2 regions of the Mesorhizobium sp. B3-1-9 genome follow, and region 2 is predicted to be linked to the other one. Evidence: riboswitches for the same ligand, from Rfam matches in the RefSeq annotation. Region 2 holds a riboswitch; the other holds the start of a gene.
The links. A riboswitch is a leader RNA that binds a small molecule or an ion and turns the genes downstream of it on or off. The one in region 2 is predicted to bind thiamine pyrophosphate.

Region 1: another riboswitch for thiamine pyrophosphate. It lies ahead of FJW07_RS05690 (YkoF family thiamine/hydroxymethylpyrimidine-binding protein); the one in region 2 lies ahead of thiB (thiamine ABC transporter substrate binding subunit).

The regions. Positions count from the first base shown of each region.
Region 1 covers NZ_VFTJ01000002.1:436,788-451,257, forward strand. Annotated here, with positions in the region: gene FJW07_RS31620 (hypothetical protein) at 322-1,137, shown strand; gene FJW07_RS05620 (J domain-containing protein) at 1,795-2,337, opposite strand; gene FJW07_RS05625 (hypothetical protein) at 2,848-3,255, shown strand; gene FJW07_RS05630 (exopolysaccharide production repressor protein) at 3,527-3,874, opposite strand; gene FJW07_RS05635 (DUF1236 domain-containing protein) at 4,149-5,045, opposite strand; gene FJW07_RS05640 (DUF1236 domain-containing protein) at 5,295-5,594, shown strand; gene FJW07_RS05645 (hypothetical protein) at 5,810-6,031, shown strand; gene FJW07_RS05650 (DUF982 domain-containing protein) at 6,318-6,668, opposite strand; gene FJW07_RS05655 (DUF1236 domain-containing protein) at 6,882-7,181, shown strand; gene FJW07_RS05660 (hypothetical protein) at 7,313-7,522, shown strand; gene FJW07_RS05665 (DUF2934 domain-containing protein) at 7,642-7,887, shown strand; gene FJW07_RS05670 (porin) at 8,261-8,761, shown strand; gene FJW07_RS05675 (porin) at 8,781-9,281, shown strand; gene FJW07_RS05680 (hypothetical protein) at 9,288-9,497, opposite strand; gene FJW07_RS05685 (hypothetical protein) at 9,647-9,991, opposite strand; TPP riboswitch at 10,209-10,321, shown strand; gene FJW07_RS05690 (YkoF family thiamine/hydroxymethylpyrimidine-binding protein) at 10,312-10,920, shown strand; gene FJW07_RS05695 (ABC transporter permease) at 11,030-11,854, shown strand; gene FJW07_RS05700 (ABC transporter ATP-binding protein) at 11,851-12,624, shown strand; gene FJW07_RS05705 (ABC transporter substrate-binding protein) at 12,621-13,637, shown strand; gene FJW07_RS05710 (hypothetical protein) at 13,694-14,398, opposite strand.
Region 2 covers NZ_VFTJ01000016.1:58,358-72,827, reverse strand. Annotated here, with positions in the region: gene FJW07_RS23690 (CarD family transcriptional regulator) at 85-666, shown strand; gene FJW07_RS23685 (amino acid ABC transporter ATP-binding protein) at 965-1,735, opposite strand; gene FJW07_RS23680 (ABC transporter permease subunit) at 1,732-2,412, opposite strand; gene FJW07_RS23675 (amino acid ABC transporter substrate-binding protein) at 2,575-3,348, opposite strand; gene FJW07_RS23670 (hypothetical protein) at 3,345-3,584, opposite strand; gene FJW07_RS23665 (RNA polymerase factor sigma-32) at 3,653-4,516, shown strand; gene FJW07_RS23660 (caspase family protein) at 4,688-6,679, shown strand; gene FJW07_RS23655 (M48 family metalloprotease) at 6,752-8,218, opposite strand; gene thiQ (thiamine ABC transporter ATP-binding protein) at 8,371-9,159, opposite strand; gene thiP (thiamine/thiamine pyrophosphate ABC transporter permease) at 9,156-10,778, opposite strand; gene thiB (thiamine ABC transporter substrate binding subunit) at 11,019-12,029, opposite strand; TPP riboswitch at 12,072-12,177, opposite strand; gene FJW07_RS23635 (thiamine diphosphokinase) at 12,315-12,959, shown strand; gene FJW07_RS23630 (ABC-F family ATP-binding cassette domain-containing protein) at 12,961-14,470, shown strand, end outside.

The sequences.
Region 1 (14,470 bases), on a different contig from region 2:
GTCGACCGGGACTGGTTCTCGCGCCGGGCGGACGTTCCGGGTTTGCACGGTTTCGCCCGGGCGGGAATGTCCTTGGGACCATGGTCTGGCGAGACAAGGGCCCTCATTGTTCCAAACGGCCCAAGCGCGCTCGGCCCTTTGTATTTTCATTAAATTTCAATGCGTTAACACGCTATCTGGCGGAGATCGCCGGGCCGCGTCGGCCATGCTCTCATTTCGCGACCGCAATTGCTTAAAGTTTATCCGACGCCGTTAGGAAATTCTCATAAGAGGCTGCCTAGCGGTTGGGCCATGACGACGATTCATCAGCGGAGAAGCAAAATGACATTGCGAAAGACACTTCTGGCATCTCTTGCCATTCTGGCGCTTGCCGCGGCCCCCGCGCTTGCCGACGCTGGCGGCAATGGCGGCGGCAACGGCCATGGCGGCGGTAATGGCGGCGGCAATGGCAATGGAAACGGCGGCGGCAATGCCGGTGGTAATGGCAACGGCAACAGCGGCGCCTCGCACGGCAAGTCGGCTTCGGCTCCGGGGCACAACAAGGGCACCGACAGCGCCTCGAACGACAGCGCGTCCGACGACAGCTCGACCGACAACACGACCACGGCCGCCACGTCGAAGGAGAAGAACCTTCATGCCAAGCTCGGCCGGTTGAACTCGCTGAAGCGCAATCTGAGCGCCTACGAGCATTCCAAGAGCAAGAAATTCGCCGGCGTCCAAGCTTACGTGACTCAGGCCGCGGCGGCCAAGAACGCGCAGGCCAAGCTCGACGCCGCGAACGCCCAATTGACCACCGACCAGAGCAAACTCGCCGACCTCACTCAGCAACTCGCCGATCTCAACGCGACCGACACGACCGGCTTCACGCCCGAGCAGCAGGCCGCTCTCGATGCGCAGGTTGCCGAGGTTCAGGGGCAGATTGACGCCCAGAACACGGCAATCACCGCCGACAATCAGGCGGTCACCGATGCCCAGGCCGCGGTTGACAACGCGCCGCCCCCCACTGACGCGTCCTTGGACGCGGCCCTTGCCGAGATGGCCAACAAGCCGGTCGACGCCGACGTCACCGCCTGGGCCAAGGACACGCTGGCGGGCAAGATCGACGCGCAAGCCGCCGCCACGGCGACAACACCGTAAGGCCGGGCGAACCGACCAGAGGATGAACGAAAAGCCGCCGGGCCCGCCCGGCGGCTTTTTTGTCGGTATGTCGCCGGCCGTGCACTCGCGATTTCAGAAAGAAAATGGCTCGCCTCGATCGAGACGAGCCAAAGCGGGAGCCGCACTGTTGGTGTCGGCTCCCGGTACAGGTTGCCACCTGATTTCACGAATGCTTGCTTTCTTGGGCGATGAAAAGCATGGGCGCCGGCCTGGCGGTGAGGATGTTCGGGTATCGCTGACGGCTTTCGCAAAATGTCGTGTTACGATACACTTATCGTTTGGCATGACAGGCCAGCAACAACTTTTGATGTTCGAACGCCAGCCACGCGGGTATTGCTTCAAACAAGCTGTTGGCGAGGCGTCCTCGTAATCACCCCGACGGGTCGGCACCGGTCCAATGCGTCGGCACGTCAGACCTCGGTCACCTTGTATTCGGCGAAATACAACGCCAATGTAACCCTGCACCCCTCATCTTGCCCGTCATGGTGCATGGCTTAGACTCCGCCGCCCCCGGCGAACCGAGCCCAGATATGGGGAGTTGAGAAGACGACAGTCGATTCCTCAGGGATGTAGCTGTTCCTTCATCGAGCCCCGCCACTGGTTCAGGCGCCAGTCGGCGGGCTTTTGATGGTCGGCCTAACTCGCGTGATCGAGCAGGCGGGTGGCGTCGGGGCGATCCCGGCCCTGTTTGGTCCCGGCGTGATCGATGCCTTCCACGGTGATCGCGAACGTCCCGTTCTCGGTCCTGCCGATGAAGCCCTTCGCCTTGAGGTACCACAGATGGAATTCCAGGTGCTCGCGAGGGCAGCCCGACAGGCGCTCGAGCTCGTCGTCGCCGATGCCCGGATTGTTGACGTCCCGCCGGCGCCTCACATAGAGGAGCGACAGCAGATTGGCCTGGATGACGGTATCCCTCTCCATGCCGCCGCCGTCGCGGGCTCCTTCCGTGAGTTCGTGACGAAGGCCAAGATGCTCCCGGTAAAGGATGTCGTACTGAGCCCGTTTGACTGGGTCCCGCAGCGTATTGTGGGCTTCCACGATCTCGCTGAAGCGCGCTTCGTTGCCTGTTTCCCGATTGTCGGGGTGGTAGCGCATGGCAAAGTAGCGGAAAATCCGCTCGATGGTCTCAGAATTGGCGTTCGGGCTTATTTCCAGAAGTTCGTAGTAGTCAATGAACATGTAATCGTGCTTCCGAAATTACGGAAACCACCCCCGTCGCCAAGCATTGCTCAAATGCTGCGGACGTGCAAGGCGCATCGCCTTGCCGTGCTGCACCATCGGTTCTGGCAGAAGGATGGGACGCTGAAGCCCATGCTTTCACCCGCCGGCTGAAAAAGGGGCGACGTCCTGTCTGGTAGTGCCTTGGTTCCGATGGCCGATCGGCAAGGGCTTGCGCTGTCAAGGTCGGAAAACCCTACCGTGTCAGTCCGCTATAGCGGTGGAATAAATTCCGGGTTCTGTTACGTTAGCTCCGTTTGAAATTCAGGTGGCAACCTGGATGGGGCCGACCTCAAGCCCGGCTCCCTTTTGGCCCGCCTCGAAAGAGGCGAGCCATTTTTTTGCAAAGCCGTCGACATCTCGCGGCTTTCGCCCGAAGCTCTACTGACTTAGGTACGCCATGGCTAATATGGCTTGCAGGATGTAGACTTCGCAGAGTCGGGTTTACAGAGGCATTGGGAGGACAACAAAATGCCACGGGTATCGGAGCTTTTCTTCAAGACGGCCATCGTCTTTCTTATTCTGGGCATCGCCGCCGGGCTGCAGATGGCGATTTCGGGCGATCACGGTGCCTTTCCGGCGCATGCCCACATCAACCTTCTTGGCTGGGTCACCAGCGCCATCTTCGGCGGCTACTATGCACTCAACCCGGCCAAGGCCGAGCGCCGCATCGCGATGATCCATTACGGCCTCTATACGGTCGGCATCGTGATCATGCTGCCGGCGCTCTACTGGATGCTGGCGGCAGGCCATCCGGAGATCGAGCCGGTCGTGGCGATCGGCTCGCTGATCGTCGCCGCTGCGGTGCTGGTCTTTGGCTTCGTCGTCTTCTCGTCTTCGGAGACGGTGCGCTCGGCTTCGCCGGCCACCGCGCGTTAACTCGGCGAACCACAGGATTGCAGCCGGCTCGGACCACGGTTCCGACGGCTGCAAGCCGGCCGTTTGCGTTGCGCCGCATTGACGTGGTGAAAGGCGGCCCGCCGGCGACAATACAAATTTGATGGCGCCTCGGAACTTTAGCACCGAGGCGTAGCCCGGTCCCTGCGTTCGAGCGGAGAATGCGGAGCGCCGGCTATTGCGGTGCGACGACCTCTCGAAAACGAAAAGACGGTCGGTCGGCAGCCCGGCCGCAAAGCGCCGCTCAAAGCGATTAAGGCAGCAGTTTCGGGAACAGCCACAAGATGAGAGCGTGGATGATGCCGTCGCGCTCGAACGGGCCGGGTATCTTGGCCGGTGCCGAGCTTGCGTCCGCCTTGCGTTCGTCGGTCACGCGGGTCTCGCCATGCACGAGCCAGAGTACGGCCACGAAATAGCCGGCCTGCAGAACCACTGCCGCGAGGAATGTCCAGCCGATCGCCATCCAGACAGATCCCGTGGAGGCGTAAGTCCAACCGAGGATCACCAGAAGCGTTGCCACCATTCCCACAAGAAACTGCGGAAAATACATCTGCCCTTCCGAGCGCCGCGGCCACATTCGGTCGTCGACGATCTCGCCCATATCTCTACCCATCTCGACCCATGCACCTTTTCCTAGTGGACCGCAAGCTTGAACGATTTGCCGGCGGGCCCATCGCCCTTTCGTCCGATCCGATAGGGACTAGGGACGCAGGACTTCCGGTGTGACAACTGGGAATTGCGCCAAATCGTTCCCGAGGCTCAACATTCAACGCATGCCTAATGAACACGCGCAGGCGATTGCCCGTGTGTTCGGTTGTCTCTGCACGCAAAAAGGCCCGCCGCGTGGCGGGCCCTTGTCTGTCCTGCTATCCGGATCAGGTCAGGATCAGCACGATCTTGTAAGTGTCGGGGTCGACGATGACGATACGTCCGTCGGCCAGCACGAAATACTCGTAGGATTCGTAGGCAGGCACGATCTTGACGATGCGCGCCGGCAGGCGGTGCAGACGCACCTTGTGCCGCGGAACCTCGACGCCGACAGAGATGTCGAAGCTGACGTCGCGAACCGGCTCGACCCTGGTCTCGTGGATGATCTGCGTGACCTGCGTCTTCTGCTCCACCGTCACGTTGTTGATCGAGGCCGTCTTGTTCTGGTCGGTCTCGACATTGGTGTTGCCCTGGGCGTTCTGTTCGGTGTTGGTACCGGTCTTGCCCTGCGCGTTCTGCTCGGTCTGCATCTTGGTGTTGCCGCCCTGAGCGTTCTGCTCGGTGGTGGTTGTGCCGGACTTACCCTGGGCCTGCTGATCGGTCTGGGTCTTCGTCTTGTTCTGGGCATTCTCCTCGGTTGTCGTACCGGTCTTGCCCTGCGCGTTCTGCTCAGTCTGCATCTTGGTGTTGCCCTGAGCGTTTTGCTCGGTGCTGGTCCCGGTCTTGCCCTGAGCCTGCTTCTTCTTCTTCAGCTGTGTATTGTCCTGAGCATTCTGGTCGGTATTGGCGCCGGCCTGACCCTGGGCCTGCTCATCGGTCTTCATCTTGGCCGTGCCCTGGGCCTGCTCTTCGGTGTTGGCGCCGGCCTTGCCCTGAGCGTTCATCTCGGTCTTCGATTTCGTCTCGCCCTGAGCCTGCCCGCCGGCCTTGCCGCCCTTTTGACAATCGGCCGTGCCGGCCGCGCAATTGTCGCCGCCGCTCGGCTGTGCGGATTCGGTCTGCGCCATCGCGGCGCCGCAACCGACGCCGAGCGCGATCATACTTGTGATAAGCAGATGTTTCATGGGATTTCTCCTCGGAAAATTCGGTCCCTTCACTAGGAAAACCCGGCCCGAAAAGCATTGTTCCGAAATTGCCGCGCCGCGCGCCGGTGACGTTTCTTCGGACGTACCTGTGACGTTCCCCCGAAAATGGTGTCGGCGAATTTTTTGCAGGAACAAGGCTTGTCGGCCGGCGTTACGCACACTGCCTACCGGCTGTGAAATCGCAGGCGCAGCGTGAGAGGCAATCTATCCAAATCAAGGAGAAGATCGATGAAAATGCACCTCACAACCGCAGCCGCGGGCCTGCTGCTTCTGACCGGCATCGGCGCCGCCGCCGCCGAGGACGTTATTATCCAGCCCGAACAGGAAACGGTCATCCGCGAATATGTGCATAAGCAGCCGCTGGCGTCGGTCAAGCTTCCCGGCGTCAAGCTCAGCATCGGCAGCGTCCTTCCCGACACCGTCGAATTGCACGAGGTACCGAACGTCAAGTACCGTTACGTCGTCGTCGACAATCAGACGGTCATCGTGGATCCCGGCACGCGCAAGATCGTCCAGGTCATCCAGTAGGATCATTCGCAGCTGAGTTGACGGCCCTGCCGCCGGCTGCGGCCGGGCCGTTAACCAGTATTAATTCGTTACCATATGCTAACGGAACCTTCGCTCCGGGCCCGCGTTGCCGCTGCTGTGTTCGAAATCGCCTCATAGAGAACACAAGCATGCGCAGGATGCGGGAATCGGGCGGCGGCGAAACAGGCACGGGTTGGGGGAGGAGACTGACCAACATGTCGAAACGAGAAATCGGAACATCCCGTTCGCTCGGGATGCGTGTCGCCGATCTCAAAGCCAGGATGCGGGACGCCCGGATCACCGAGCATGAGATGAAGACCTTCCAGAAGGTCGCGGCCATCATGGGGGGCGGCGAGGGCTCCCTACGCATAGACGCGGACGATCTGATCGCCGCGTCCTTCGTCACCGAGGCCCCGGGCGAGTCGGCACCGAGCTGACAGCGGCCTCCAGCCGATCCCCGATCGATCCAGTCGACCTCCAGCCGGCAAGGCGGCGGTCTGCAGGCAAACGGATGCAACGGACGCCAGGGTGCGCCCGGTTGCCCCGGGATTCGCAGGCCAAATCCTAAAACTTGTGGTCAAGGCCAATGCGCACGGCGTCTTGGTGGACGGTCGTTATACGCGTTGTGAGGCGTGATCAACAGACGCTGCCGCTCCAGCGGGCGCCGCTGGCTCTGCGGGCGTCATGCCCGACGCTGCCGACCGGCCTTTGCCCGGCGAGGGACTATCCAGGCACGTGTCGGTTCTGTGCCCGGCTTTCGCGTACCCGGCTTCGCCTGATCTTTGCTTCGCGCAGCACCGCGACCGGATCGGCGCCGGTCCATTCGATTCCGGCCTTCCGCGCGAAGACCAGGAACGCCTGCCGTGCCTTGTCGAGATCGATCTCTCCGGTCCGCGCCGCCTCACAGGCGCGGAATGCGTTGGCGTAGCTATCGCCCCGCGTGGCCTGCGGCCATTCCTTGAGAAAGTTCTGCATCCCGGTGAGCGTGGCGATCTCGCGCTTGAAGCCGGCGCCCACGGCAATGGCCACGGGGGCCCGAAGTTCGATGTCGCTTCTGATGGGACCTTCTTGCATGACTGCGGCATCCTTTGATTTTCAAAGACTTGGGCAGTTTCAATGCCTTCCAATGCGGAGCCGATGCGAAGGTTCCGCCAAATCAATTAGTCGTGGCTGACGGAACAACACCCTGCCGGCGGCGTTTGCCTCGGGAGCTCCCATGTTCGACCTGCCCGTGTTTCCGCCCCGCGGAGACCAGGCGGAGCTCAACAACGCAACAGGAGATAAACGATGAAAACCACCCTCATTCCAGCTGTCGCCGGCCTGGCTCTGATGGCCGGCATCGGCATCGCGGCCGCGGACGAGGTGATCGTCACCCCCGAGCAGCAGACCGTGGTCAGGGAATATGTCCACAAGCATCCGATCGCCTCGGTCAATGTGCTCGGCCTCGAGCTCGGCGTCGGCTCGACCGTGCCTGACACCGTCGAGCTGCAGCAGGTTCCGGACGTCCAGTACCGCTATGCGGTCGTCAATGACCATACGGTGCTGATCGATCCCGGCACGCGCCGCGTTGTTCAGGTGATCGAGTAGATTTAGTCCTGAAAGAGCCCGATCCTCTCCCCGGAGCATCGGGGAAGGATCGGGCTCTTCTCGTATCCGGGCATAAGGCCTAAGATAAACAGCGGTTTGGGAGGCAACGAAGCGCGGAAGGAGTCGTTGCCATGCATCATCCACACGTCGAATCACCTGACATTGCCCGCCAAGTCGACAGGCTGCTGGCCGAACGCGGCGATGGGCTGCTGTCGATCAAGCAGGCGGTCGCGCTGCTGCGCGAGCGCACCGGAACCGATCGTTCCGACGCCGACCTGGCCGGACTGATCGTCAAGAAGGCCGCGTATCTCGGCATCGCGGTGCTTTCCGACGAGAAGTGAGCCATCACCGGATATTGCTTCAAGATGCGTTTGCGCGCCGCGTCTACACCCAAGACGGCACGCGAAAATTCGGCTAATGTTTGGCTGGGGAACAGGCCCAAACCGTAGGAGGCGACAAAGTGACGGACGACAGGCACGAACGCATTCGCCAACGCGCGCACGAGATTTGGGAGCAGGCCGGCCGGCCTGAAGGCGCGCATATGGAGCACTGGGACCAGGCGACGGCCGAGATCGATGAGGCGGGCAGGCCGAAGAAAGCCGCCAAGAAGGCCGCTGCCGCCAAGGTCGAGAAGCCGAAGGCCGCGAAGGCGGAGAAGCCTGCCAAGGCCCCCAAGGCGCCACCCAAGTCGAAAGCCAAGGGCTGATCGCGTCCTAAAGGATTACGGGCAGTCGTCAGACCGTCTGCCCGCATAGTTGACCCACCGGCGACGGCGACCTGCAAAGCCGCGGCCTGCGCCAGCTGCGCGGGCCCACATCGGCGAGCCTGCCGGGCAGATCGCCCGGCATCGCTTGATATTAGAGAGTGTTAATAAGCCTCGACGCCACAGCTCCAAATCATCGGGGAATTACTGGTCAGGTTGAACTGTTTACTGTAGCTTGGCTGCAATATGTGTTCAATAGATGAAATGCTCCCAGTAAAAGTCAGGCATTGAGCGGAAGGCGCAGTTGACTCCGCGCGCTCGCATGCGCCTTTTTCATGCGAGGCTTTCTCTCAACATCCAACTTCGGGGATCAGGCATGCGGGGTATCAACCGTGTCATTTCATTTGCGTTTCTAGCTGTGGCGGGCGGTCTCTCTGCGCCTTGCCAGGCGGCGCCGGTCGAGTACGTCAGGGTCTGCACGGCGTATGGCGCGCAATACTATTACAGTCCCGGCACCGCCACCTGTATCAATGCCAACACGGGCGAGACGCGCAGCTTGACGGAGGACGGTGTGGTCGACGGCAAGACGGCGTTGGCGGGCAAGGTCGACGACATTGACCGCCGCGTCCAGCGCGCCTTCGAGGGTGCATCGGTGGCCTCGGCGCTGGCCGGCCCGGACCTGGTGCAGGGCGAGCGTTTCGGCGTGCGCGTCAACTGGGGCAATGCCGGTCAATCCAACGCCATGGGCGTCACCGGCGCGGCGGTTCTTGGCGAGGGCTTCATGTCTGGCGGCAACGGTCGGCTGGCCGGCGCCGCAGGCGTCGGCTTCTCCGGCAAGACGGTCGGCGGCAATGCCGGCCTGCAGTTCACCTGGTAAGCGCGACCGGGGGCAATCAATGTTCAGATATCTTCTTGCGCCGGCGATCCTCGGCGCGGCAACGCTCCTTGCGGCGCCATCCCAGGCGGCAGTCGCGTATGTCAAGATCTGCTCCGCCTATGGAGCCAATTACTACTATAGTCCGGGCACGGACACCTGCATCAATGCCCAGACTGGCGTGACCAAGAAGCAGGTCGACGACGGCAATGGCGGCGAGATGACCGAGGTCGGTAAGACGGCGCTCGCGGCCCACGTCGATGACATCGACAACCGCATCACGCGCGCCTTTGAGAACGCCTCGATCTCGGCCGCGCTCGCAGCGCCCGATCTCGTCCAGGGCGAGCATTTCGGTGTGCGCGTCAACTGGGGCAATGCCGGCTATGCCAATGCCTTCGGCATCACGGGCGCCGCGGTGCTGAGCGAGGGCTTCGACCATGGCGGCCGGCTGACCAGCACGCTCGGCATTGCCTTCGCCGGCAGCCAGGTCGGCGGCAATGTGGGGCTGCAGTTCAGCTGGTAGGGGAGGCTACCGTCTCCCTTGCTTTCCGGCGTATTGCGCGACGGCGCAAATGAGGGCCAGCGCCGCCATATCGCAGGCGGTCCGCGACGGCGACGGTCCCCTGGCGAAAAGCACCGCGTCCGCGACGGGGATCGTCAGGCCATGCTTTCTGGCGAATGACGTGACTTCGTAGGGCTGGTCGTCAGGCTGTATGCCGATGTCGATACGCTGGTCCATCAAACGAGTTCCTCCCTGGTACGCGGCTTTACCCTCCTTCGCCTGAGACGAATTTAACCACCCGCCGCTCAGCCGCGTCCACCAATTGCCAATTGTATGAAACGATGCATTTTTCGACGGGCGGCCCAAGGGTTGTAGGGGGAGCTCCCTCACCACGCATCGCTCGACCGGGCAAACCTCATGCCGGCCGCGATCATCGCGCTTTCGCATTCGCTGATCAGCCTGAGATTGCGCAGATACCGCGCCACCGTCTCCGGGAGCCAGGCGGCGCAGGCCTCGACATAGCCGCGGCCATGCACCAGCGTGCCGGTCGAAAGCCGCTCGTCCTTCTCGGCGATCACCTTCAGATATTGCCGGATGAAACGGATGTCGTCGGCGATGTCCTGGCTGGCCATGCGCCAGGCGCCGGCAACGCGTTCGCGCTCGGCGAACGGCAGTGGCGAGAGCAAAGGGCGGGAGAGGTCGGCGAAAGCGCCATGGTTCGCGGTATTCAAGCAAGTCCCCTCAAAGGAAGGGAATATCGTACTTTATGTACGAAAAACAATCAAGCCGGATTCGTACAATTTGAACGACACTGGGTTACGATACCGCGATTATAAGAAATCTGCGAAAATCTTATAACCCGGCATCTCCCTTAGGGAGATGGGGCTCTTGGCCCAATTGGCCTCGCAAAAAACCGCTTTCCCATTCGCTCGAACAGTGCTTTAACGCGGCTATCCACAGGGGTGCTCCGTACGGTCGGGGCTGAGATGGCGGCGGCAAGCCTCCGGACCCTAAAGCTGATCTGGATAATACCAGCGGAGCGAGGCGGGCCATGTTTTCCGGCGCACAGATTTCCCTTTATCCCATGGCTGACGATTTCGTCGGCGTGATCCTCGGCGCGTTGGGCGCGCTCGATCCTTACCGCGACAGGCTGAGGGTCGAGACCGACGATATCTCGACGCTGCTGGTCGGGCCGCCCGAAGTGCTTTTTCCCGCCATGCGCGACCTGTTCGTCGCGGCGGCGAAGAGTGGCAGGCACTGCGTGCTGTCGGCCGCGGTCTCGCGCGGCTGCCCCGGCGAGCCGGACGACCCGATCTGCCGCTCCGACGAGATCGGCGGCCCGGCGATTCCGCTCGAGGAGCGCAAGCGCGCCGCGCTCCGCGCCGTCGAGGCGACGCCCTCGACCGACCAGCCGGTGGCGGCGCAATTCTCGCTCTATGTGATGGGCACCGGCGACCACATGGACGAGATCTATGGCTGCATCGACTTCCTGAAAAACTCCGGCGTCTTCGACCGCTCGAAGAATTTCTGCACCAGGCTGCGCGGCGATGCCGGCGCGGTGTTCGCCACGCTCGCCGAAGCCTTCTGCCGCTTCGGCCCCGGCGCGGGCCACGTGACGCTCGACATAACGATTTCGGCGAACAGCCCGACCGCGGTTTGAGCCGCGTAGCGCTGCCGAGGTGGATATGATGGCTGTTTCGTTCGGTTCTACACCGCAAGAAGAGCCTTCCGAGATTGGCGAAAGCCGGGATGCCGTCCAATCTCCCCCCTTGCGGGGGAGATCAGCCCTTGCTTCCGCCTTCGCCAGGATCTTCCCCGCCGCCATCGCTTTCGCTCTTCTCCTCATCGCCTGGGAGCTCTACGCCCGCCTCGGCGGCATCGCGTCCACCGTGCTCCCCGCGCCCTCGCGCGTGCTGGCGCAAGCCTGGGAGAACCGCTCGGCGCTTGCCGACAACACGCTGCCCACCATCCGCGCCACGCTGGCGGGCTTTGCCTGCTCGCTTGTTGCCGCCTTCATCCTCTCGGCGCTGGTCGACTTCCTGGCCCCGTTGCGCCGGGCGCTGTTCCCGCTGCTGATCGCCAGCCAGACGTTGCCGCTGGTGGCGATCGCGCCGCTGGTGGTGCTGTGGTTCGGCTTCGGGCTGCTGCCAAAAATCCTGCTCGTGGCGCTGGTCACCTTCTTCCCGATGATGGTGGCGCTGGTCGAAGGCTATGCCGCCACGGCCAAGGAGATCAGCCAGATGCTCGCCGCGATGGGAGCAGGGCGCTGGCGCATCTTTTGGCTGGCGCGGCTGCCGTCGGCGCTGCCCTATTTCTTCGCCGGACTGCGCATCTCCATCACCTATGCCGTGGTGGGCGCCATCTTCGCCGAATATGCGGGCGCCGCGAAGGGGCTCGGCATCTACATGCTCAGCGCCAAGAACAATTTCCGCCCCGACCTGGTGCTTGCCGCCGTCGCGGTCAGCTCGGCGCTGACGCTGGCGCTGTTCGGCCTCGCCGTGCTCGTCCAGCGTCTCGCCATGCCCTGGGAAAATGCAGAGGGCGAAAGGGCGGGGCGCGACGGCGACAAGCCTGTCGGGGAGCGCCGGCCATGACCCGGCTCGAGCTCCGCGACGTGCGAAAGAACTTCGGCGCGCTGCAGGTTCTGGCCAGCGTCTCGCTCCATGTCGGCGCGGGCGAGTTCGTCTCGATCCTCGGTCCCTCCGGCGCCGGCAAGTCGACATTGTTCCAACTGCTCACCGGCGCAATCCGGGGCGAGGGCGAGATGCGCTTCGACGGCGCGCCGCTCGATGGCGCCCGCTTCGCCTTCATGCCGCAGCGCGACGCGCTGATGCCGTGGCGGCGCGTTATCGACAATGCGGCGCTGGGGCTCGAAGTGCAGGGCATGAAGCGGCGCGCGGCGCGCGAGCGCGTGGCGCCGTTGTTCGCCGAATTCGGCCTTGCCGGCTTCGAGCGCGCCTGGCCGGCCGAACTGTCCGGCGGCATGCGCCAGCGCGCCGCGCTCCTGCGCACCGTGGTGCAGCAGCGCGACATGCTTTTGCTCGACGAGCCGTTCGGCGCGCTCGACGCGCTCACCCGCGCCGCCATGCAGCGCTGGCTGGAGACGATGTGGCGAAACCATCGCTGGACGGCGCTGCTCATCACCCATGACGTGCGCGAAGCAGTGCTTCTGTCCGACCGTATCTATGTGCTTTCGGCGCGGCCCGCGCGCGTGGTGCGTGAGGTGGCCGTGCCGCTGCCGCGCCCGCGCACCGAGAGCGCGGCGATTGCCCGCGAGGCCGCGGCGATCGAGGCAGGCATCCTCGACACGCTGCTTGGCCAATCCGATCCGAATTTCCGACCATCCGATGGAGAATTGAAATGACCGATCTGACCCGCCGCCAGGCGCTGTTTCTGGCCGCCGGCCTGCCTCTTGCCGGGGCCGTCGCGCACGCCCGTGCCGCCACCCCGCAAAAGATCACGGTCGCGCTTGACTGGACCGTCAACACCAATCACATCGGCCTGTTCGTCGCCCGCGACAAAGGCTTCTATCGCGACGCCGGCCTTGACGTCGAAATCCTGCCCTATGGCGATACCGGCTCGGGCACGCTGGTAGCCAACCGTGTCGCCGATTTCGGTATTTCCGGCTCGCTCGGCCTGTTCACCCAGAAGAGTGCTGGCGCCGACCTGAAGGCCGTCTACGCCGTCGTCCAGTCGGAGACCGGCCGCGTCGTCTTCAACGCCGACCGCGCGGCGATCAAGAGCCCGAAAAATCTTGACGGCCTGACCTATGGCGGCTTCGGCAGCGCCTGGGAAAACGCGCTGCTGCGGACCATCATCCGCCATGACGGCGGCAAGGGCGATTTTTCGACCGTGACGCTGGGGACGTCCGCATACGATGCGCTGGCCAACGGCTCGGTCGATTTCACGCTCGAAGTCTCGACATGGGAAGGTGTCGAAGCGGAACTGAAAGGCCTCAAGCAGCGCAGCTTCCGCTACGCCGACTACGGCGTGCCGGACGAGCACACCACGCTGATCGTCTCCAGCAACGCCTTCCTTAGCGCCGACCCGAAAGCCGCAGCCGCTTTCGTCAAGGCGACGCGGCGCGGGTATGCCTTCGCGGTCGATCAGGCGCTGGAGGCGGGCGAACTGCTGATCGCCGCCAACAAGGACACACTCGCCAACCCGGCGCTGATCGACGCCTCGCTGAAGGCGCTGAACGACGGCCATTTCCTGAAGAGTGCCAACGGCGCCATCGGCACGATGGACAAGGCGAAGATGGAGGCGATGGGCGGGTATCTGTTCTCGTCGGGGATATTGCTCGACGGCAATGGCAAGGCGCTGAAGGAGAAGCCGGATATCGAGGCGTACTTCAGCAACGAGTTTCTGGGCGCCTGAGAGGACGAAGGAACGCGGTGTCGCGCCGGAACCCGTCCGGAAATCCGGTGCGGAGCCTAATTCTCAACGATGGCGCGAAGCAGCGCGGTTTTGATGTGCCACCCGGGTTCGCCATGCAGTAACAGGGCGGCCTCATAGAATCTCGCCATGGCCGGGCACAGGCCCGGGAAGTCCTGGTTGGCGTTCGAGATAGCCTCCATCTCGGCCGACGTGCCGCCGATCATTGTGAAAACGTCGGCGACCAGCGACCAGTCCTGATCGCTAGGCACGGCCGCCGGTAGGCCGCTTCTTTTGGCGGCGCCGAAGGCGCGGAACAGCGTGGCGCCGATCCTGTCCAGGTCAGCCAGGAAATCGTGGCCGGGCGCGCTGATCGCGTCCGGCCCGTTGCGCAGGTAATTGTTGCAGGTGGCCGGTGTTTCGCGCGCCATGACATGATTGAGCATGTCGAGTTGAGCCGAAAGCGCTTCCGAAGCGTTGCTGTCGGGGGTCGTGGGTAGGAGTGGCGCATATCTATGCCTCAGATCGGCGACCGCCTGTCTGCTGATATCGCGCACTTCTGTTTGGCTTCCGGCCTGGGCCACGGCAGTGATCTTGCGCAGCATCGCATCGTAGTCGTCCGGAAATTCGCGGGCGATAGCCTCGAATATCTGGAGATCCTGCTTCCGGATCTCGGCATCGATGTCGGCGGTGGTCAGCGTGTGGGGCGGCATCTTTACTGACTGATAGTGGTGATCTCTGCCGCTGCCGAACATCGTTGGCATCACTTTAGTCCCAACGATGCTTACGGAGACGACCGCCGCGACTTGCAACCATTTCCAAGGTGACATCCGCCC
Region 2 (14,470 bases):
CGCGGCTAATGGTCGGCTATCGCCGACCCCATCGGTTCGAGCCGGCATGATGCCGGCTGCACAACTTAAGGAGTTCAGGGCGTAATGGCAACGATCACCCCGCAGAAGAAGTCCAACGCGGCCCGCCACGGGTTCAAGACCGGCGAGTTCATCGTCTATCCGGCGCATGGCGTCGGCCAGATCGTGGCGATCGACGAGCAGGAAGTTGCGGGTCACAAGCTGGAACTGTTCGTCATCGATTTCCAGAAGGACAAGATGCGGCTCAAGGTACCGGTCGCCAAGGCGACCTCGATCGGGATGCGCAAGCTGTCGGAAGAGGACTATGTCGACCGCGCGCTGAAGGTCGTGCAGGGCCGCGCCCGCATCAAGCGCACCATGTGGTCGCGCCGCGCCCAGGAATATGATGCCAAGATCAATTCCGGCGACCTGATCTCGATCTCGGAAGTGGTGCGCGACCTTTACCGCGCCGACAACCAGCCGGAGCAATCCTATTCCGAGCGTCAGCTCTATGAAGCCGCGCTCGACCGTATGGCCCGCGAGATCGCCGCGGTGAACCGCATGTCGGAGACCGAGGCGGTTCGCCTCATCGAGGTCAACCTCAACAAGGGCCCGAAGCGCGGCGCCAAGGCCGACAACGAAGAATCCGAACAGGAAGAAGCTGCCTGAGCTTTTTCGCTCATCGAACTACGAAGAACCCGGCCTCGCGTCGGGTTTTTTGTTTGGGCTTAAAGCATGTCTCCCGAAAGTGGACCCGGTTTCGGGACAAAGACATGCTTAAAATCCAAACTTAAAGCAGGTCGCGTGAATCCTTTTTCACGCGACCTGCTTTAATGCATGTCGCGCAAAGTGTGCAGCGGTTTTGCGATAACGACATGCATGAAAACAAAGCCTTGAAGAAGCGGCGGCCCCCGCTCTTTACCCGGACCTTCGGTCCGGTCTCCCCACAAAAGGGGAGGTAAAGGACTCAGCCGCCAGACTCCTTCTGCGCTTCTTCCTGCCGCAGCGAAGCGATAAACCGCTTGGTCCGCTCACGCTCCGGATTGTCGAACACGACCGAGGCCGGGCCTTTCTCGACGATCGAGCCGGCATCGAGAAAGACGACCTCCTGCGCGATCTTGGAGGCGAGCCTCAGATCGTGCGTCGCCATCACCATGGTTGTGCCTTCGCGGGCAAGCTGCCCAAGCACGTCGACCACTTCCTGCGCCAGTTCCGGATCGAGCGCCGAGGTCGGCTCGTCGCAAAGCAGCACGCGCGGCGACGGCGCCAGCGCCCGGGCGATCGCCACACGCTGCTGCTGGCCGCCGGACAGCGTCGCCGGCCAGGCATCGGCCTTGTGCGCCATGCCTACCTTTTCGAGCAGCGCCATGGCCCGCTCGCGCGCCCTTGGCTCCGGCCATTTCAGCACCGTCACCAGCCCTTCCATGACATTCTCGATCGCGGTGCGATGCGGGAAGAGCTGGAAATTCTGGAACACCATGCCGGTCTGCAGGCGAATGCGCTGGATGTCCTTGGCCGGCACCTTGATGCCCGGATGGAATTCCAGCCCCTCCTCGCCGATGCGCAAAGCGCCGGACGTCGGGATCTCCAACAGGTTGATGCAGCGTAAGAGCGTGCTTTTGCCGCCGCCCGAAGGGCCGACCAGCGCCGTCACGCTGCCCTCGTCCAGGCTGACGGTGACGCCTTTCAGCACCAGATTGTCGCCGAAGCGCTTTTCGATGTCGGTGAGGCCGATCATGCGTTGGCCTCCAGGAACCCGCCATAGCGGTTGAGCCGCACCTCCAGCCGCGCCTGCAGCGCCGACAGCACCGAGCTCAACGCGAGATAGAGCGCCGCCGCCTCGACATAGAGGATCAGCGGCTCATAGGTGGTGGCGACGATGCGCTGCGCCGCCTGGAACATCTCGGGCACCGTGATCGCCGCCGCCAGCGAGGTATCCTTGACCAGCGAGATGAAGGTGTTGGAAAGCGGCGGCACCGCGACGCGGCCGGCTTGCGGCAGGATCGTGCGCCGCATCGCCTGGCTCCAGGTCATGCCGATCGAGTAGGATGCCTCCCATTGGCCTTTCGGCACCGAGCCGATGACGGCGCGGATGATCTCCGACGTATAGGCGCCAATGTTGAGCGTGAAGCCGATAAGCGCGGCGGGAAAGGCATCGAGCAGGATGCCGACCGACGGCAGGCCGTAGAAGATCAGGAACAACTGAACGAGCAGCGGCGTGCCGCGAAAGATCCAGACATAGAAGCGAACCAGCGCAACCAGCGGCTTTGGACCGAACAGCCGGATCAGCGCGGTCGCCAGTCCGGCGATGAGCCCGAGCGCGAAGGACAGGAGCGTCAGCGGCACGGTGAAAATCAGCGCCGCCCACAACAGCGTCGGCAACGATTCCAGCATCAATTGCAGCCAGTGCGGCACGGAGCGCTTCTCCCTTCCAGATACGGCGGCGCGTTCCTCCGTATGGACTGACTATCATGCAAAAGCCGACGGGCCGTCAAAGACGGCGGCGCATGAATATCGTGCAAAGAATAACGGGCCGTCTTTGACGGCCCGCCGGTTTCCGAACAGAGGACGATTGCCTTACTTCGAAACGTCCTGGCCGAAATATTTGTCGGCGATCTTCTGGTAGGTGCCGTCGGCCTTGATGTCGGCCAGCGCCTTGTTGATGGCCGCGACCAGTTCCGGATCGCCCTTGCGCACGATAACGCCGGAATAGTCGGCATTCTCTTCCTGCGCGGCGATCTTCACATTGGCGTCCGGCTTGTGCTTCTTGAAGTCGAGGAAGGACAGGCTGTCGTTGATGGTGGCGTCGGCGCGGCCGGTGAGCAGAAGCTGGATCGACTGGTCGAAACCGTCAGTGCCGACGAGCTCGGCGCCATTGGACTCGGCGAGCTTGCCGAAGTTGGAGGTCAGCGACTGCGCCGACTTCTTGCCCTTGAGGTCGGCGAAGGTCTTGATGTCGGTGTTGTCGCCGCGCACGATCAGCACCGCCTTCGAGGCGATGTAGGGATCGGAGAAGTCGTACTTGGCCTTGCGCGCATCGGTGATGCCGACCTCGTTGATGACGGCGTCGTAGCGGTTGGCGTCGAGGCCGGCGATCAGCCCGTCCCACTTGCCTTCGAGGAACTCGACCTTGACGCCGAGCTTGTCGGCGATGGCCTTGGCGATCTCGACATCGAAGCCGACCAGGGCGTTGGATTCGTCATGATAGGTGAAGGGCGCGTAGGTGCCTTCGGTGCCGACCTTGATGACGCCCGCCTGCTTGATCTGGTCGAGATTGGCGCCGGCATGCCCGGCCGTGACCGCCAGAACCTGCAACGTTCCGGCGACAAGGAGCGATTTGAGCCATTTCATTTTTCTGTGATCCCGTTTTGACCGGTGCCCGGCGCGATTGTGAGAGCCGGAAACTGACAGATAGAAGGCTGCGAAATAAGGAACCAGATTTCAAAAATCGCCTCTTCCAGAAATCTGTTTCTCAAATTTGCCTGATAACCGCCAAGCGACTCTTTCGGGCCGATAACAAAACGTTCCCGCTGGCAATATTTGCCCCCTCGGACGGCGGAACCATCGATGCGCCTGACACGTTGCATGGCTGTTGTAGGGCGCGGCGGCCTCTTTTCAACCGCTGTAAGCCCACTCACCACCAAAAGGAGCCGGCATGATCGAGGACGCGGCAGGACGGACGCTGGTCCGGGCGGCAATGAAGGCTCCTTATCTCGAGCGCGACGAGGAGCATGTCCTCGCTTTGCGCTGGAAGGAAGAGAACGACCAGCACGCGTTGCATAGGATCACCGTCGCCCATATGCGCCTGGTCATCTCGATGGCCTCGAAATTCCGCCACTACGGCCTGCCGCTCGGCGACCTTATCCAGGAGGGTCATGTCGGCCTGCTCGAGGCTGCCGCCCGTTTCGAGCCCGCGCGCGAAGTGCGCTTCTCGACCTATGCCACCTGGTGGATCCGCGCCTCCATGCAGGATTACATCCTGCGCAACTGGTCGATCGTGCGCGGCGGCACGAGTTCGGCGCAGAAGGCGCTGTTCTTCAACCTGCGGCGTCTGCGCGCCCGCCTCGCCAACGGCGCCGAGCCGCTCTCCAATGCCACGCTCTATCGCGAGGTCTCGGCCGCGCTCGGCGTTCCGGAAGCCGACGTGGCGATGATGGATTCACGACTGTCCTCGCCCGACAGCTCGCTCAACGCGCCTTTGGCCGACGAGAACGGCGCCGCCGAGCGGATGGATTTCCTGGTCTCCGAAGACCCGCTCCCCGACGAGATCGTCGGCGACCGGATCGACATCCAGCGCCGGGCTGTCTGGCTGAAGAGCGCGCTCGGCGCGCTCAACGCCCGCGAGCTTCGCATCATTGAGGAGCGCAGGCTGAGCGACGACGGCGCCACGCTGGAAGCGCTCGGCGAACAGCTCGGCATCTCCAAGGAACGCGTCCGCCAGATCGAGGCCCGCGCCATGGAAAAGCTGAAGCTGGCCCTTGTGAAGCAGAATCCGGAATTTTTGGCGGAAGCGGCCTGAAATTAATGTAATTAAAAAATCAAAGATAAGAAATTTATTAAATAAGAATATATTCGCCGTCGAGGCGATTTTTCCTCGATGACGCATATTGATTGTGAGCTCTTTAACAGACCGCTGCGCCGCAATCGGCTTTTTTGACGCCTCCAGATCATAACATAAGGGGGATTTGCCATGCTGCGATGCTGCGCGCTCCTTGTAGCCCTGTTCCTCGTGGGCCTCACGACATTCGAAGCGCACGCCGATCGAAGGGTTGCCCTCGTCATCGGCAATTCCGAGTATCGCGAAATCCCGGCGCTCAAGAATCCCGACAAGGACGCGGACGACGTCTCCAATACGTTCCGGCTGGCCGGCTTCGAGGTGTTCGCCGCCAAGGACCTGACCAGGCTTCAGTTCGAAGAGCGGTTCCGCAACTATCTGGCGGCAGCCGACGGCGCCGATCTCGCGGTCGTCTACTATTCGGGACACGGCTTTCAGATCGGCGGCGAGAATTTCCTGATTCCGGTCGATGCGTCGCTGAAAGACGCGGCCGACATGGAGGTCCAGGCCATCAAGGTCGACGACATATTGCGGCAACTGCGCTCGAGATCGAAGATCCAGATGATCATCCTCGACGCCTGCCGCAACAATCCCTTCCCGCGCAAGGACTATTGGCTGCGCGACCAGTTGATCGTCGCCGGCGACAGCGGACTTGCGCAGGTAACAGGTTCGCAGAACACGCTGATTGCCTATGCAACCGAGCCGGGGGCGGTCGCCTATGACGGTTCCGGCGATCTCAGCCCGTTCTCGTCGTCCTTCTCCCGCCGCGCGCTGGCGCCGGACCAGGAGATACGCTCGGTCATGGCGGCCGTGCGCCGCGACGTGGTCAAGGCCACCAACGGCAAGCAGGTTCCGTGGGAGAGCTCCTCGCTGATCGACGATGTCGTGCTGATGCGCGGGGCGGAGCAACCAGCGCCACCGCCTCCCGACGCGCAGCAGAACGAGCAGGTGGCGGAGCGCGGAATCCAGGTTGGCGATGTCGCCGAGGCGATTGGAAGTCGCGATATCCGCGTCCCGGTCGGCGTCGGCCCGGTTCCGCTGAAACTGGATCTTCCGGCCAAGGATGCCTCGATCAGCCTCAAGCTTGCGAGCTACCCGGCGACCGGAACGCTGTCCTTGCCCGGTCGCGTCCTGTCGCCGCAATCGAGCCTGATGGCCGCCGAGGTCGACAATCTGCGCTACGAGCCGCAGATCGGCTCGGCCGCTCCCGTCGAAGTCGGCTTCGATATCCGCGTCGGCAACGCCGCGAAGCGGGCGACGATGAAACTGTCGCCGGGCGTCGACCCTTGCGACCAGGCCGCTGGCGAGCCGCTCGACCTGCAGGGCGTCGTCCCGGGACGGTTGCCGAATGAGATCGGCGGCGGGGCTCTCGAGACCTGCGAGGCGGCGGTGAGGTCATACCCCGACATTGCGCGCTTCCGTTACGAGCTGGGGCGGGCGCTGCTGGCGGCGGGCAGGATCGACGAGGCCAGGCAAGCGATCCAGGAAGCCGCGGACAAGGGACATATCCGCGCCCTGTTCGCGCTCGGCTCCATCGCCTCGTCCGGAACAGGGGCGGCTGTCGATACATCGAAGGCGAACGACCTCTATTCGAAGGCGTCGGACAACGGAGACCCCTACGCCCTGGCCGCCTGGGGACGCGCTTTGTTCAATGGCCTCGGCGTCGAGCGCGACACCGGCAAGGGCCTCGACCTGCTGCTCCAGGCAGCGGCGATGGGGCATGTCGACGCCATGAAAGAGCTTGCCGTGATCTTCACGGAAGGCCGCAACGGCGTGCCCGCCGACCCGGCCCGCGCCCTGGCTTTCCTCAAAGCCGGCATGGAGCGGCAAGACGTCTATTCGATGGGCATTCTCGGTCTTTCCGCGCACCCCGCGCGCACCATCCCCGTGGTCATGGCGTGCAAGGCCCCGAAGGTCATCACGAAGATAAAAGTGGTGCGCGTGCCCGTGTCGAAACCGAAGACCGTCACACCGACAATTCCGGGGGCACCAAAGGTCAAGCCGATGCCAACGGGAACCGGGAGGACATCCTGGACTGGTGGCAGTAGCCACGCTGCCAGCACCGGCGGTGGCAATACCGGCGACGGCGAAGGTGACGGCGGCGACACCGGTAGTGACGGCTTGTGAAGGACAACGGCTCCCGGCCCGGGCGATTGTTCAAATAGCCGACGGCGCCTGGTTGGTGCGAATTCGCGAGTCCTACCTGTCGGTGACGATCTTGACCTTGTCGCCCGACGACACTGTCGCGCCCGGCGACATGGCGTTGAGCACGCGGAACAGGTCGAGCTTGCGGTCGACACCGACCATCTGCGCGGCGAGCGAGCCCATGGTCTGGCCGGCCTGGACAGTGACGACCCTGATATGCAGCGGCTTCAGCGCCGCCTTCTCGGCCGGGCTCAGCACACGGAAGGAGCCGCTGACCGAGCGCGCGACTGAATCCAGCGAAGTGCTGGCCGAGGGCGCGGCCGTCAGCAGCCTGTAGACCTGCCCGCCGGCGCGGATCACTGCGATGTCGAACTGCCAGCCTTGCGCGCTGGCATGCGCAGTCGCCGCATCGTTGCCGTTGATCGTCTCCTGGCGCACGCTGGCGTCTTCCAACCCCGCCACCCAGCCGCTGCGGATGTAATCGGTGAGCGAGACGGACTTGTCGATCGCCACGCCGTCGAAGCGGATGGCGATGTCGCCAGGCCCGGTCGCGGTGACGGCGGCCGCCGAATTGTCGATGACGAAACCCTCCGGCACGGTGAAGGACACCCCGAGTTTGGGATGCATGAAGGTCTGGCCGCGCACATAGCCTTCTTCCGGCGTGTCGCCGTAAAGCAGGCCGTCTATGCCGGCCAGAAATGCGTCGCGGTCGCGCGTGCCGACGCCGGGCGGGCCGAAATTGCGCGCAAGGCGCTGCGCCAGCTCGATGCGCTGCGGCGTGTTGGGGTGCGTCGCCAGGAAGTCGAGGCTGGCGTCGGTGGCGCCGCTGACCGAGCGGAAATCCGTATAGGCCGACATCGACTGCAGGAAGCGACCCGCCGCATAGGGATCGTAGCCCGCCTCGCCGATCGACTTGATGCCGATGGCGTCGGCCTGCAGTTCCTGGTTGCGCGAGAATTGCGCAAGCCTGAGCTTGCCGCGGATGAGCGCCGCCTTGGCCGTCGGGCTGTCGCCGAGCACATCGGAGACCACCTTGGTCGCCAGGCCTTCCTCGGCTTCGAGCTGCTGCCGCTGCAGGCCGTGATTCGCGGTGACGTGGCCCATCTCATGCGCGATGACGGCGGCAAGCTCGGACGAATCATTGGCCAGCGCCAGCAAGCCGCGCGTCACATAGAGATAGCCGCCCGGCAGCGCGAAGGCGTTGACGTTGGGCGAGTTGAGGATGGTGATGCGATAGGTCTGGGTAGGGTTGGCTGACACCACCGTCAGATTGCCGACGACCTTGGCCACCATGCGTTCGAGCCTGGGATCGGAATATTCGCCGCCATAGGTGGCGAGAATCCGCGGATGCTGCGCCTTCGCCATTTCGGCGAGCTTGGCGTTGGCGACGACATTGTCGACGGTGATCGGCTTGTCGGAGGGCTGGAAGCCGCTTTCCTGCACGTCCGGCGGCGTGAACATCTGGCAGCTGGCCAGTACGGCAACGCTCGCCAGCGCGAGAAATCGTGCCAGCGGCCTCATCCAAACCTTCTCAGCGCCGGTCGACAGATCGGTTCCTTTCGAACTCTTTCGGCAAATCGCGGCCCAGCCGGACCAGCATGGCCGGACCTAGCCACACTCCCCCGGACAAGGCAAGCAAACGCCGGATCGCCCGTTGCCGGTTTGGCCGTAAATTATGTCCGCTTCCAGGCAATATGTTGTGATCCGGCAACGGTGCCGCCTCGATCGCCGATATAGCGCCGGAAGGCGTCCGGTCCAGACCGATCGAAGAAATCATCCGCCGGCCCGGTTGCCGCGATCGTGCCTTCGTCGAGAAAAGCCACGTCCTGGCCGATGCGGCGCGCATCTTCCGGCTGATGCGTGACGAACAGCACCGTCATTTCGCGCTCGGCATGGATGCCGGCCATAAGGTCGAGCATGTCGTCGCGCAGCGCCGGGCCGAGCGACGCGAAAGGTTCGTCGAGCAGCAAGACTGGCCGGTCGCGCAACAGCACCCGCGCCAGCGCCACGCGTTGCCGCTCGCCGCCGGAAAGCTCGCGCGGCAACCGCCTTTCCTTGCCCGCAAGACCGACCCGCGCCAGCGCCTCGGTGACGTCGGCGCGATCGGCATCGCCGAGTTTGAGCGACGGCGAGCGGCCGAGCCCGACATTGGCTTCGACCGAAAGATGCGCGAACAAATTGTTTTCCTGGAACACCATTGACACCGGCCGTGCCGAAGGCGGCGTGTTGCCGAGATCGGCGCCGCCGATCAGCACCTTGCCCGCATCGGGCGTTTCGAAGCCGGCTATCAGATTGAGCAGCGTCGACTTGCCGGAGCCGCTCGGCCCCATGATGGCGGTGATCCTGCCGGCCGCGAATTCGGCGTCGAAACTGAAGGAGGATTCGCCATAGCTGAACGAGACGCCCTCCAGCGCGACGGTGAGGCCCTTTTGCGCGGCGGCGCCATCGATGCTCGTCGTCATGACTTTCCTTCCCGCCCCAGCCAGTCGGCGGCGACCACCAGCATCAGGCAGACGAGGCCAAGCAGCAAGGCAAGCCCCGCGGCGTCGGCTGTCCGGTAGCTGCCCATGCGCGCCAAAAGCAGATAGGGCAAGGTCTGCACGGAATCGCTGCCGAACAGCGCGATCACGCCGAGATCGCCGAGCGACAGCGCCACGGCGAAAGCGAAGCCGGTGGCCAGGGGCCGCCCGAGCGACGGCCAGTCGATCAGGCTGAGCCGGGTCCAGCCGGATATGCCGAGCGCCAGGCAAAGCCGCTCGTGGCGCTCGCTCGCCGCGTCATAGGCCGGGCGAATGGCGCGGATGGCGAAGGGCATCGCCATCACCGCGTTGACGGCGACGACCATGGCCGGCGCGACGGCGAAGACATCGGTGACGTGGCGCAGCGCCAGGAACCAGCCGGCGCCAAGGACGATTGGCGGCACGACCAGCACGAAGCCGGCGCCAGTGTCGGCGGCATGTTCGAGCAGGCCCATGGCGCCGCCTGCCCGGCGCCGCAGGGCCAGCGCGCGCCGCGCCGCGATCAGCGCCAGCGACAATGTCACGCTGAGCAACGCCGCAAGCAGGGCGAGGCCCGCGCTGGTGAGCGTCGCGCGGCGCACCGCCTCCTCGTCCGCCAATCGGCCGAGGTCGGCCTGAAGGCCTGAAAGCACGGTCGCCAGCATCGGCCCGGCGACGAACAGCAGGGCCAGCGCGATGAGGCCGGCGTTCAGCACGCTTTCGGTCCGTCCCGCCGAAAGGTAGCGGCGTGGCGCCACCGGCAGATTGGCATCGCCGACCGTGTTGGCGCCGAGCCGCGTGAGCGCAACGACCACGACGAAGGTGAGCGCGATCTGCAGCAGCGTCAGCACCACGGCGCGCGCGGGATCGAAGTCGAAGCGCAGCGCCTGGTAGATGGCGACTTCCAGCGTCGTCGCGGCCGGACCGCCGCCCAGCGTCAGCACGATGGTGAAGGAGGTTATGCAGAGCATGAAGACCAGCCCGGCGATCCCCGGCAGGGCCGCGCGCAGCACCGGCCATTCGATCAGCCGGAAAGCCGGCCGGGCGCCCATGCCGAGCTGACTCGCCAGCCGCCACTGGTCGGCGGGAACGGTGCCCAGCGCCTCGAGGAAGAGGCGCGTGGCCAGGGGCAGGTTGAAGAAGACATGCGCGACAAGGATGCCGGAGAGGCCGTAGATTCCCGGCCAATCCCCACCGCCAAGTTCGGCGAAGACGCCGGCAAGATACCCCGCCCGTCCATAGAGCGCCAATATGCCGAGCGCGGCGACGATCGCCGGCAAGGCCAGCGGCACGGTGAACAGCTGCAGGATCAGCCGACGCCCGGGAAAGGTCGGATGTCTCGACAATGCGCGCGCGACCAGCAGCGCCGGCGCGACCGACAGCAGCGTCGACAGAGCCGCCTGCCAGAGCGTGAAGCGTGCGACGCGCAAGAGGTAGCCGTCGAAGGCCGCGGCAGCGCCGGAGAGATCTTGCGCGCCTTCGAGGACGAGGCCGGCGAAGGCGCCGCCAATGAGGAAGCCGATGGCGGCAAGGGCGATGACGCCGGCGTTGATGCGGGAGTCAGGGTGCGCGGCGGCTTGCACGTCGCACCTTGGTGGAATTCAGCAAACGCCGCGTTCCTTCGCGCCCCCCTCTGTCCTGCCGGACGTCTCCCCCTCTAGGGGGGAGATTAGCAACTTCGACGCCGCGCTCGATCCTGCAACGCCGGAGATTGGCGAAGGCCGGCGTGACAGCCAATCTCCCCCCTAGAGGGGGAGATGTCCGGCAGGACAGAGGGGGGCGCCGTAGAGCGATCATCGCGGAAGGATAATAACCGAGACGTCCTACTTGCTCATCACCGCAAGCCACTCATCCACCCAGGCCTTGCGGTTGGCAGCCACTTCCTCCGGGCTGAACAGCAAGGTCTTTGTCGGCTTGACCAATTTGTCGAAGGCCGGGTTGAGCGGCTTGTCGGTCTTGCCGGCCGGGAACATCCAGTTGGTCTCCGGAATGACGTCCTGGAATTTCGGTCCGGTCATGAAGGCGATGAACTTTTGCGCCAGCGGGTTCTTGGCGCCCGTCGTGGTGATGCCGGCAACCTCGATCTGCAGGTACTCGCCTTCCTCGAAAGAGGCCGCCTGATAGCGCTCGGTGTTCTCGGCCACCATGTGATAGGCCGGCGAGGTGGTGTAGGAGAGCACCATCGGCGCCTCGCCCTTGGTGAACAGGCCGTAGGCCTCGCTCCAGCCCGGCGTCACCGTCAGCACCTTCGTCTTGAGCTTTGCCCAGGCCTCCGGCGCCTTGTCGCCATAGACGGACTTCACCCACAAGAGCAGGCCTAGGCCGGGCGTCGAGGTGCGCGGATCCTGGATGACGATCTTGTCCGTGCCGGCGCCCTCCACCAGGTCCTTCAGGCTCTTGGGCGGTGTCTTCAGTTTTTGTGTGTCATAGACGACGGCGAAATAGCCATAATCGAAGGGGACAAAAGTGTCGTCGCTCCAGCCGCCGGGCACGTTGATGCCGGAGACTTCGCCATGCGGCGCGAACAGGCCGCTCGCCTTGGCATCTGCCGTCAGGTTGGTGTCGAGGCCGAGCACGATGTCGGCCTTGGTGCTGGCGCCTTCCAGCTTGACGCGGTTGAGCAGGGCGACGCCGTCGGCCACCGAGACGAATTCGAGATCGCAGCCGCATTCGGCCTCGAACTCCTTCTTGATGGCCGGGCCGGGTCCCCAGTCGGCGGTGAAGCTCTCATAGGTATAGACGGTGAGCTTGTCCTTTGCCTCTGCAGGCGCGACGCTCGCCAGAAGCGAGACAAGACCGGTTGCGAGAATGAGATTGGACAGCATTGCGCGCATCGGCGCCTCCTTCGTTCGAATGACAAGGATTGAGGCGCCGGATGGTCCGAAACGTCTAATCCCTCCGCCGGTACAAACCGGATCAGGTTCAGCGGGTTGGCTTGATCGCCTCTCAGCCGGATCACGTCCGGCACCCCGTTAGAGCGTTTCGACAGATAGGCCCCGCCGAAGCGGCGCGCAAGCGGAAGTTTGCCGGGCAGCTGATGTTCGGACAGCAGGCGCGCAACCGAAGCGCGGGGCCGTCCGGCTTCCGTTTCGCTTGGAGGGCTGGTAAGGGCCACGGCCATGGGCACATTCACCATCCTGCTTGGCGGCGAGCTTATTCGCACGCCCCGGCTCGAACGCCAGATCGAAGCTTCGCGCGTCATCGCCGCCGATGCCGGCATCGGCCATGCCCGCATGCTTGGACTGGTGCCGGAGCTGTGGGTCGGCGATTTCGACTCGGTGCCTGCCAATCTGTCGGATGATCTCGCCGCCGTTCCGCGAAAAGTCTTCCCGGCCGAGAAGGACATGACCGATGGCGAGCTCGCCATAGCGGAAGCGCTTAAGCGTGGCGCCACCAGCCTGGTGCTGGCCGGCGCCTTCGGCGGCAAGCGCGCCGACCATGCTTTCTTGCACCTGGCGCTTGCGCTTCGGCTGGCAGAGGCCGGCACCGAGGTCTTGCTGACCAGCGGCGCGCAGGAAGGCGTTCCCATCCTGCCTGGCAAGGCCGGCTTCGACTATGACGACGGCACCTTGTTTTCGGTGCTCGGCTTCTCCGAGCTCGCCGGCCTGACGGTGACCGGCGCGAAATGGCCGCTCGACTGCGTCGAGGTGGCGTTCGGCTCCTCGCTCACTATATCAAACGAGGTCAAAGGGCGGCTCGGCATCGCGCTGGAGCGCGGCCGGGCGCTGCTTCTGGCCCACCCCTATCCTCTTCCAGAAAGCTGACATGGCGCCGCCACTCCTCAATCTCGACGGCATTAAACTGACCTTCGGCGGCACCCCGCTGCTCGACGGCGCGGCGCTCAGCGCATCCGCAGGCGAGAAGATCGCGCTGGTCGGCCGCAACGGCTCCGGCAAGTCGACGCTCCTTAAGATCGCCGCCGGCATGATCGAGCCGCAGGACGGCGAGGTGTTCCGCCAGCCTTCGGCGACCGTCCGCTATCTGCCGCAGATGCCGGATATGGACGGCTTTGCCGACGTGCGTGCCTATGTCGAGGCCGGCCTCGGCCCGGCCGACGATCCGCATCGCGCCACCTATCTGATGGAGCATCTCGGCCTGACCGGCGAGGAGCGTCCGAACGATCTTTCCGGTGGCGAGGCGCGCCGCGCCGCGCTTGCCCGCGTCATGGCTCCGGAGCCCGATATCCTCCTGCTCGACGAGCCGACCAACCATCTCGACCTGTCGGTCATCGAATGGCTGGAAGAGGAGCTTGCCCGCACCTCCTCCGCCGTCATCCTGATCTCGCATGACCGCCGCTTCCTCGAGCGCGTCACGCGCGCCACCGTCTGGCTCGACCGCGGCCAGACGCGGCGGCTGGACAAGGGCTTTGCCCATTTCGAGGAATGGCGCGACCAGGTGCTGGAAGAAGAAGAGCGCGAGCAGCACAAGCTCGGCCGCCAGATCGTGCGCGAGGAGCACTGGCTGCGCTATGGCGTGACCGCCAGGCGAAAGCGCAACATGCGTCGCCTCGGCGAGTTGCAGACCATGCGCCAGCGCTTCCGCAGCCATCGCGGCGCCGAAGGCACTGCCACCATGGTGGCGAGCGATGCAGCCGAATCCGGCAAGCTGGTGATCGAGGCCAAGGGCATCGACAAGAGCTTTGGCGAGCTCACCGTGGTCAAGGGTTTCTCGACCCGCATCCAGCGCGGCGACCGCGTCGGCCTGGTCGGCCCGAACGGCGCCGGCAAGACGACATTGTTGAAGATGCTGACCGGCGAGCTGGCGCCGGATGCCGGCACCGTGCGGCTCGGCGTCAATCTGGAGATCGCGACGCTCGACCAGAAGCGCGAGTCCGTCGACCCGGCCGAGACGCTGGCGCATTACCTCACCGACGGGCGCGGTGAGAACCTTGTTGTCAATGGCGAGCAGCGCCATGTCGTCTCCTACATGAAGGATTTCCTGTTCAAGCCGGAGCAGGCGCGCACGCCGGTGCGCGAGCTTTCCGGCGGCGAGCGCGCGCGCCTGCTTCTGGCCCGCGTGCTGGCGCGGCCGGCGAATTTGCTGGTGCTCGACGAGCCGACCAACGATCTCGACATGGAGACGCTGGAACTGCTGCAGGAACTGGTCGCGGGCTTTGCCGGAACCGTGATCCTGGTCAGCCACGACCGCGACTTCCTCGACCGCACCGTCACCAGCGTGATCGCGCCGGACGGCAACGGCCGCTGGATCGAATATGCCGGCGGCTATTCCGACATGCTGGCGCAGCGCGGCGGCTCGAAGCTGGAAGACCGCAAGG